DNA from 2 places in the Rhizobium sp. NPDC090275 genome. Region 2 is predicted to be linked to the other one. Evidence: riboswitches for the same ligand, from Rfam matches in the RefSeq annotation. Region 2 holds a riboswitch; the other holds the start of a gene.
The links. A riboswitch is a leader RNA that binds a small molecule or an ion and turns the genes downstream of it on or off. The one in region 2 is predicted to bind S-adenosylmethionine.

Region 1: another riboswitch for S-adenosylmethionine. It lies ahead of ACIQUB_RS13845 (O-succinylhomoserine sulfhydrylase); the one in region 2 lies ahead of metA (homoserine O-succinyltransferase).

Annotation. Positions count from the first base shown of each region.
Region 1 is NZ_JBIVYL010000005.1:12,248-17,045, reverse strand. Features, by position in the region: gene argF (ornithine carbamoyltransferase) at 1-748, shown strand, start outside; gene ACIQUB_RS13855 (Hsp33 family molecular chaperone) at 841-1,836, shown strand; gene apaG (Co2+/Mg2+ efflux protein ApaG) at 1,901-2,293, opposite strand; gene ACIQUB_RS13845 (O-succinylhomoserine sulfhydrylase) at 2,501-3,685, opposite strand; SAM riboswitch at 3,730-3,808, opposite strand; gene ACIQUB_RS13840 (2'-deoxycytidine 5'-triphosphate deaminase) at 3,882-4,798, shown strand, end outside.
Region 2 is NZ_JBIVYL010000010.1:63,355-68,152, reverse strand. Features, by position in the region: gene ACIQUB_RS23425 (SIS domain-containing protein) at 1-118, opposite strand, end outside; gene ACIQUB_RS23420 (GntR family transcriptional regulator) at 115-888, opposite strand; gene ACIQUB_RS23415 (aldose epimerase family protein) at 1,002-2,024, opposite strand; gene metA (homoserine O-succinyltransferase) at 2,162-3,085, opposite strand; SAM riboswitch at 3,120-3,197, opposite strand; gene ACIQUB_RS23405 (ABC transporter ATP-binding protein/permease) at 3,349-4,798, shown strand, end outside.

The DNA of each region.
Region 1 (4,798 bases), on a different contig from region 2:
CCGCGTCTCCTTCGACGTCGGCATGCGCCAGCTCGGCGGCGAGACGCTGTTCCTCTCCGGCACCGAAATGCAGCTCGGCCGCGCTGAAACGATTGGCGACACCGCCAAGGTCCTGTCGCGCTATGTCGATGCGATCATGATCCGCACCACCGACCATGCGCGCATGCTGGAGCTCGCCGAACACGCGACCGTTCCTGTGATCAACGCGCTGACGGATGACACCCATCCCTGCCAGATCATGGCCGACATCATGACCTTCGAAGAGCATCGCGGTCCCATCAAGGGCAAGACGATTGCCTGGATGGGCGATGGCAACAACGTGCTGCATTCGCTGGTCGAAGGGGCCGCCCGTTTCGGCTATCGCATGAACATGGCGGTACCCCTTGGTTCCGAGCCGAAGGATCACTATCTGAACTGGGCCCGCAATGAGGGCGCCGAGATCATGCTGAGCCATGATGCAGACCGTGCGGTCGCCGGCGCCGATTGCGTGGTGACCGATACCTGGGTCTCCATGAATCAGGAACATCGGGCCCGGGGTCACAACGTCTTCCAGCCTTATCAGGTCAATTCGGCTTTGATGGCACAGGCCGACAAGGATGCATTGTTCATGCATTGCCTGCCGGCCCATCGCGGTGAGGAAGTTACCGACGAAGTGATCGACGGCCCGCAATCCGTGGTCTTCGATGAAGCGGAAAACCGTCTTCATGCGCAGAAGTCGATTCTTGCTTGGTGCCTGGGCGCGATCTGAACCATACTGGAGGCCACATCGGGCCGGACAGGCCCGTGGCCGCGCTGGCGGATGGACGGGCTCGTCCGCTGCCCTCAGACTAGGAGAAGACCATGGCAGAAGCTGCAGCCACCCTCGGCGAATTCGATTTCGCCGGCGATGATCATGTCGTTCCGTTTCAGGTGGAAGGCCTGGATGTGCGCGGTCGCGCCGTCCAGCTCGGCCCGATGCTGGATGCGATCCTCGATCGCCACAACTATCCCGCGCCCGTCGCCCGCCTGCTGGCCGAAGTCATCGCGCTGACGGTGCTGCTTGGTACGTCGCTGAAGTTCGAAGGCAAGTTCACTGTCCAGACCAAGAGCGACGGCCCGGTCGATCTGCTTGTCGCCGACTTCTCGACGCCCGAGAACGTGCGCGCCTACGCCCGCTTCGACCAGACGCTTCTGGACGAGGCTGTTGCCGCTGGCCGCGCCGAGCCCGAGCAACTGCTCGGCAAGGGCATGCTGGCCTTTACCATCGACCAGGGCAAGTTCAGCCAGCCTTACCAGGGCATCGTCGCGCTCGACGGCGCCACGCTGGAAGACATTGCCGGCACCTACTTCCGCCAGTCGGAGCAGATCCCGACGCGCGTGCGTCTGGCCGCCGCCGAACTGTTCGACCGCGACGAGCAAGGCAAGCCGCGTCATCGCTGGCGGGCAGGGGGGCTCGTTGCCCAGTTCCTGCCGGAAGCGCCCGAGCGCATGCGTCAGGCCGACCTGCACGGCGGCGATGGCGACGAAGGTACCGTCCAGCATGCGGAAGACGATGCCTGGGCCGAAGCGCGTTCGCTGGTGGAGACCATCGACGCCGACGAGCTGACGGATCCGCAGGTCGGCGTCGAGCGCCTGCTGTTCCGGCTGTTCCACGAGCGCGGCGTGCGCGTTTACGAGCCGCGCGAAGTGTTCGACCGCTGCTCCTGCTCGCGCGAGAAGATCAAGGGCGTGCTCAAGGGCTTCTCCGCCGAGGAGATCGAAGCGAGCCAGGAAGAGGGCAAGATCGCGGTCACCTGCGAATTCTGCTCGACGACCTATCGTTTCGAGGCCGAAGAGCTCGCGCAGGCGGCTGAGTAACCCGAAGCATGTCGCGCAAAAGTGTGCAGCGGTTTTGCGGCACCGACATGCGAGAAGACAAAGGTTAGTTCAGCACTCTGAGCAGGCCGGGTGAATCAAGAGAGAAGGCGGGGATTTCCACCTGGAAGACCTCGCCTTTATCAGTTTCCATCTGGTAGTGGCCGAACATCAGGCCCGATGGCGTATCGAGCGGGCAGCCCGACGAATATTCGTAGGTATCACCAGGGCTAAGCGTCGGCTGCTCGCCGACGACGCCTGCGCCGCTCACTTCATCGACGACGCCGTTCTGGTCGGTGATGTTCCAATAGCGGTTGACGAGGCGTACAGTGAGGTCGGAATTATTGCTGATGACGATGCGGTAGCCCCACACATAGCGGTCGTCGTCCGGGTCGGATTGCTCCTCCAGGTAAAAGGGCTCGACCACCACTTCAATATCTCGTGTCAGGGCGCGGTACATGCCTACACCATAATAAGAATACCTTACTGGTATCTTATAAGAGGTGCGGCAGGTCAATAAACCAGGCTGGAATCCGCAATCAATTGGCTGTAAGCGCGAAAAATTCGCGCGTTAAGACTAATGCCACTCCCGCTCAGCGCGAGTAAATTGCAAAAATGCGCGTTTAAATGCCGACCGGATCACATGGACCCGGCCGGCTATTCTTGATCAGGCCTTGATCTTGGAGAGCGCCTGCGCGAAATCCTCGATCAGGTCGTCCGTATCCTCGATACCAGCGGACAGGCGCACGGTGCCCGGAGAAATGCCGAGCTCGGCGCGGGCCTCGTCCGTCAGGTTCTTGTGCGTGGTCGTCGCCGGATGCGTGATCAGGCTCTTCGCGTCGCCGAGATTGTTGGAGATCTTGACGATCTCAAGCGCGTTCTGCAGCGCGAACGCCGCTTCCTTGCCGCCCTTGAGCTCGATCGCCACCAGCGTCGAGCCGCCCTTCATCTGCTTGGCGACGATATCGGCCTGCGGATGATCCTTGCGGCCGGGATAGATCACCTTGGCCACCTGCTTCTGCTCGGCCAGGAAGTCGGCGATCTTGCCGGCGTTCTCGGTCTGCTGCTTGACACGCAGCGGCAGCGTCTCGAGACCCTTGAGCAGCGTCCACGCCGTGAACGGCGACATGGCCGGACCCGTGTGGCGATAATAGTCCTGCAGATGCTCGTTGACCCACTCCGTATCCGAGAGGATCACGCCGCCGAGGCTGCGGCCCTGGCCGTCGATATGCTTGGTCGCGGAATAGACGACGATATGGGCGCCGAGTTCCAGCGGCTTCTGGAAGATCGGCGTCGCGAAGACGTTATCGACCACGACCTTGGCACCGACCTGGTTGGCGAGCTTGGCAACGCCGGCGATATCGACCACTTCGAGCGTCGGGTTGGTCGGGCTTTCCAGGAAGAACACCTTGGTGTTCGGGCGGATCGCCTTTTCCCAGTTCTCCAGATAGCGGCCGTCGACCAGCGTGCACTCGATGCCGTATTTCGGCGCCAGCGTCTCGACCACCCAGCGGCAGGAGCCGAAGAGCGCGCGGGCGGCCACGATATGGTCACCGGCTTTCACCTGGCAGAGGATGGCGGCGGCGACGGCTGCCATGCCCGATGCGGTGGCACGGGCTTCTTCGGCACCTTCCATCGCGCACATGCGCTTTTCGAACATGTCGTTGGTCGGGCTGCCGTAACGGGCGTAGATATAGCCCTCGGTCTCGCCCTTGAAGCGCGCCTCGGCGGCTTCCGCGCTGTCGTAGACAAACCCTTGCGTGAGATAGATCGCTTCGGATGTCTCGCTATACTGCGAGCGCAGCGTTCCGCCGTGGACCAGTTGGGTTGCCGGGCGCCAGGTCTTGCTCATGCCATCACCACTTTCAAACACAAAAAAACCGGCCGCGAATGCAGACCGGTTTCAACCCGGTCTATTTAGCCACTTGTTTAACGTGGCTGCAAGCCGACCGGCCAAATCACCACGGGATAAAGCTGCAATACTGCTGTTGCGCGCTTGCGTCAATTCCTCGATTTTGGTTTTGTCTGCGGCAAATTATGGATGGGGCATGATGGCTCGCGAAACAGGAATATTGGCAGACCGCGCGATTGCCGCGTTGTTCGAGACGGGACGCCTCGTCGCGGAGCGCGAGCTCGACAGCGACCAGATCCAGCCGGCGAGCCTTGATCTCCGTCTCGGCGCCAAGGCATTCCGTGTCCGCGCCAGCTTCATGCCGGGTCCGAACAGCCTCGTCTCCGACAAGCTCGACCGATTGAGCCTGCATGTCGTCGATCTCTCGGAAGGCGCGGTGCTCGAAACCGGCTGCGTCTACATCGTGCCCCTCATGGAGCGCCTCGATCTGCCGGCCGACATGTCGGCCTCGGCCAACCCGAAAAGCTCGACCGGCCGCCTCGATATCTTCACCCGCGTCATCACCGATTATGCGCAGGAGTTCGACAAGATCCCGGCCGGCTACTCCGGCCCGCTCTATCTCGAAATCTCGCCGCGCACCTTCCCGATCGTCGTGCGTCGCGGCTCGCGCTTGTCGCAGATCCGCTTCCGCATTGGCCAGTCGCTGCTCGGCGAACCGGAACTTCTGGCGCTGCACGATGCCGAAACGCTGGTCGCAAGCACAAAGCCGAACGTCTCGGGCGGCGGCATCGCGCTGTCGATCGATCTCGCCGGCGACAAGGACGGCCTGATCGGCTATCGCGGCAAGCACCACACGGCCGTCGTCGACGTCGACAAGAAGGCCCAGCACGATATCTTCGATTTCTGGGAGCCGATCTACAGCCGCGGTCGCAACGAACTGATCCTCGATCCGGATGAGTTCTACATCCTCGTCTCGCGCGAAGCGGTTCACGTGCCCCCGCATTACGCCGCCGAGATGACGCCCTTCGATCCGCTCGTCGGCGAATTCCGCGTCCACTACGCCGGCTTCTTCGACCCCGGCTTCGGCCACGCCCCCGCCGGCGGCCGCGGCAG
Region 2 (4,798 bases):
TCTTGGAAAAGAGCTTGGCGATCTCGTCGAAAACAGGCTTTTCCTTGCGCAGCAGCGTCGCGACCACCTCGGGAGATTGGCCGGCTTCCTGCAACATCAGCGATTGGGTTTCACTCATAGCTCGTCTCCAATTCTCAATTCTGCAACAAAATCATATGCATCGCCACGATAGTGGGAGCGGGTGTATTCAACGACGCGCTGGTCTTCCAGGCGCGATACGCGTTCGATCAGAAGGGCGGGTGCGCCGGCCGCGACGTCGAGCGCTGCCGCCGAGGTCGCGTCGAGCGTGACGGCGGAGAGCTTCTGCAGCGCGCGCACCGGACGGTGGCCGCTTGCCGTCAGCGCGTCGTAGAGCGAGCCTTCGCCGCCGGCGGTGTCATCGAGAAACTTGACGGGGACCACCGAGCGATCGATCGCCAGCGGTAGCCCGTCGGCAAGCCGCAGGCGATCGAGGCGCAACACACGCTCGTCGACGCCGAGGCCCAGCAGGAAGGCTTCCTCCGGCGAGGGCTTGTTGATGGTGCGCGACAGGATCCGCGCCGCCGGCACGCGGCCGCGCGAGCGCATGTCTTCGGAGAAGGACGAAAGCCGCCAGAGCGACTGCTCCATACGTTCCACCTTGGCGGAGACGAAGGTGCCGCTGCCGTGGCGTGATTCCAGCGTGCCTGAATTCAGGAGATCGCGATAGGCGGTGCGCACCGTGACGCGACCAATCTTCAGGGCTTCCGCCAGATCGCGCTCGCTTGGCAGTGCGGCACCGGGCTTGAGAAGCCCCTCATTGATCAGTCCGGTCAGTGTCTGCGCGAGACGGCGATAGAGAGGTCCGCTGCGCGCTGTGTCGCGCAGTCCGCGTGCCTCGATCTCGGCTATCAGACTGGTTCTATCCATGAGATTAAAATAGAACCTCTTTGGAACCAATTGCAAGCGCTAACTTGCATGAAAAAACCCTCGCAGAGCTCTGCGAGGGTTTGATGACATCAGAAGCGGTCGGCTTGCTGCTGTCAGCTCTTGGAGAATATGTAGTCCGTTTCCTGGCGCAGCACTTCGCCGGGGCGCAGAACCGCGTTGGGGAAGCCCTCGTGGTTGATGGCGTCGGGCCAGATTTGGGTTTCCAGGCAGAAGCCGGCGAAGGGGCCGTATTTGCGGCCGCCGATGCCAGGCACCGGCACATCGAGCTTGAAGGCGGCGTAGAACTGGACGCCGGGCTCGGTCGTTCGCACTTCCATCGACACGCCTGAATAGAGGCTGCGCGCGAGCACCACGGAGCGCTTGGCGACACGTTCGGATGAGAGGCAGAAATTGTGGTCGTAGAGCGCCTGGGTGTCGCCCTCGAAGCGCTTCAGCGAGGCCATTTCGCGGAAATCGAAGACCGTGCCTTGCACCGGGCGGATCTCGCCGGTCGGGATCTGGCGCTCGTCGGTTGGAAGATAGCTGTCGGCCGCGATCATGATGTCGTGGCCAAGCGTGTCGTCGCGACCATCGAGATTGAAATAGGCGTGCTGGCAGACATTGGCGATGGTCGGCTGGTCGCTGGTCGTCTCGTAGACGACCGAGAGTTCGCCGTCGCCATGCACGCGGTAGGTGACGAGTATGGTGCAATTGCCGGGATAGCCGCCGCGGCCATCGGCGTCGACGATCTTCAGGACGACGCGGTCGTTGTCATGCTCGACGATCGTCCAGTTGCGCAGCGCGATGTTCTCGAAGCCGCCATGCAGGTGGCTGACGCCGTTTTCGTTGAGGTCGAGCTGATAATTCTTGCCGTCGATCGTGAACTTGCCGCCGCCGATGCGGTTGGCGTTGCGGCCGGGTGTCGCGCCGAAATAGGCGGAATGAGCGGGATAGCTGTCGAAATCATCGAAGCCGAGCGTGAGCGGCGCGTCATGGCCCTCGAGCCTGAGGTCCTGGATGACGGCGCCCCAGGTGATCACCTTGGCGGTCAGGCCGCCGCCCGAGATTTCGACGCGATGGACGGTTTCGCCCGTCTTCGTCGTTCCAAAAACGTCCCGCTTCAATCCATCCGCCATCCTGTTTCCTCCCCGGTTCGCGTCCGCAATTTCGGGCCAGAACCTGCTCTCAATTGAATGAAATCGCAACCGCCGCGATATAAAAAACAAACGCCGCCGGTCAGGTCCGGCGGCGTGTCAAGCAAAGCGAAAAGATCTCAGCCGTCCTCGCCAATATCTTCCAGATTGTAAGGTGTCGTCTGGTAGATTTCGTTGATCCAGTTGCCGAACAGCAGATGCGCGTGGCTGCGCCAGCGGTTCTGCGGCGGGATCGACGGGTCGTTATGCGGGAAATAGTTGTGCGGCATCTTGATCGGGACGCCGGCATTCACATCGCGAAAATACTCGTCACCGAGCGATGTCGAATCATATTCGACGTGGTTGAAGATATAGAGCCGGTTGCCCTTCTTCTCGTGAACGAGGCACACGCCCATCTCGCTCGATTCCATCAGGATTTCCAGCGTGTCGGATTTTTCGATATCGGCGCGGCGCACTTCCGTCCAGCGCGAGACCGGAACCTCGAAATTGTCGGAGAAGCCGTTGAGATAGACCGACGACGGCTTGAGGTTTTTGTGGCGGTAGACGCCGAAGGCCTTTTCCGTCAGCGCGTGCTTGGGAATATCGTGGAAATGGTAGATCGCGGCCATCGCGCCCCAGCAGACATTCATCGCGGAGTGCACGTTGGTGCGCGTCCAGTCGAAAATCTGCTGCATTTCATCCCAATAAGTAACGTCTTCGTATGGAAGCGTTTCGATCGGCGCGCCAGTGATGATGAAGCCGTCGAACTTCCGGTGTTTGATCTCCTCCCAGGTCTGGTAGAAGGAGAAGAGATGATCTTCCGAGGTGTTCTTCGCCTTGTGGTTCCCGACGCGAACAAGCGACAGCTCGACCTGCAGCGGCGAGGCGCCGATGAGGCGCGCCATCTGGATCTCGGTCTTGATCTTGTTCGGCATGAGGTTCAGAAGCCCGATCTGCAGGGGGCGAATGTCCTGACGGATCGCGGCCGTCTCGGTCATCACGCGCACACCTTCCTGAACCAGGGTTTCAAAGGCGGGCAGGGTATCGGGGATCTTGATCGGCATAGCGGTCACTCGATGAAAAAACGAAAATATCGCTATCGGTCCGCACGCGGCCCTTTAGCAACTTCTTTAACGTGGCTGCAAGCCGGCCGGCCAAATCACCACGGAGCGCTCTAAATAGACCCAGTCAGGCCGCGAATCAATGACCGATACGTGGCGTCGCCTATTTGCCGAGGTAACTCGCGCATTACCTGATGCTAGAAACTGTTGCTGGACAGGCTGACTCACGGTGCTATTCAGGGGCTACATACGCGTAAGGAAGCATGATGGCAGAGGACGTCAAAAGCAGACCGAGCATCCAGGGGCAGGACCGGGTAGGGTATGATCTCAGCCTGATCTTCCGCCTCAAGGTGATGTTTTCGGCATTCTGGCATTCCAGGGTGCGCGCGCCGGTGCTCATTCTCTCGACGGCGTTGATCGGGATCATTCTGGCGACGGCCTATGCCACCGTCATCCTCAACCAGTGGAATGCGCCATTCTACGACGCCATCTCGCGCCGCGACCTGCCCGGATTTTTCCACCAGCTGAAGATCTTCGCGCTGATCGCCGGCATGCTGCTTTTGCTCAACGTGGTGCAGGCCTGGCTGAACCAGATGACGGCGCTTTACATGCGCGAGGGGCTGACGCGCGATCTTGTCGACCAGTGGCTGCAGCGCAAGCGGGCGCTCAGGCTCGCCTCCAGCGGGCTGATCGGTGTCAATCCGGATCAGCGCTTGCATGAGGATGCTCGCAATCTGGCGGAAAGCACGACCGGGCTCGTCATCGGCCTGGTGCAATCGACGATCCTGCTGGTGAGCTTCATCGGCGTTCTCTGGGAACTGTCGAGCGGCTTCGTCTTCCGCTTCGGCGAGTACGCCTTTTCCATTCCGGGCTATATGGTCTGGGCGGCGATCTTCTACGCCGCGTCCGCCTCGGTGCTCAGCCAGCTCGTCGGGCGCAAGCTCGTCAAGCTCAATGCGGACCGCTTCTCCAAGGAAGCCGAGCTGCGTTTCGCGCTGATGCATGCCAACGAGAATATTCCGGCGATCACGGCTGCGCGTGGCGAGGAGAATGAACGGGGGCGGATCAACACCGATATCAGCGCCGTTCTCGCCGTCATCAAGAAGCTGGCGATGGCAAACGTCAACCTGACCTGGGTGTCGGCTGGCTACGGCTGGCTCGTCGTCGTCATTCCGATCATCGTGGCCGCACCCGCCTATTTCTCCGGTGGCCTCACCTTCGGCCAGCTGATGATGTCGGTCGGCGCGTTCAACCAGGTCAACACGGCGCTGCGCTGGTACGTGTCAAACTTCGGCCCAATCGCCGAATGGCGCGCAACCTTGATGCGCGTCACCGATTTCCGCCAGGCATTGACCACCATGGGCGACGACGTCGATCTCAAGGAAACGATCGCCTATGAGCGCAGCGCGCCGGGTACGCTGACGCTCGAGGATGTGACGATCGCCACCAAGATGGACGAGGAGATCGACCAGTGCGGCGGCTTCCGCCTGCATGAGGGCAGCGTCACCATCAAGGCCGGCGAGAAGGTGATGATCAACGGCGATCACAACGTCAATCGCAAGCTGTTGTTCCTGGCGATGTCGGAGCTGTGGCCGTGCGGCAGCGGCAAGATCGGCCTGCCACCCACCGACGACATGCTGTTCGTGCCGCAATCGGCCTATATTCCGGGTGGTACTTTGCGCGAAGCGCTGGCGTTTCCCGCAGCCGCCGACACCT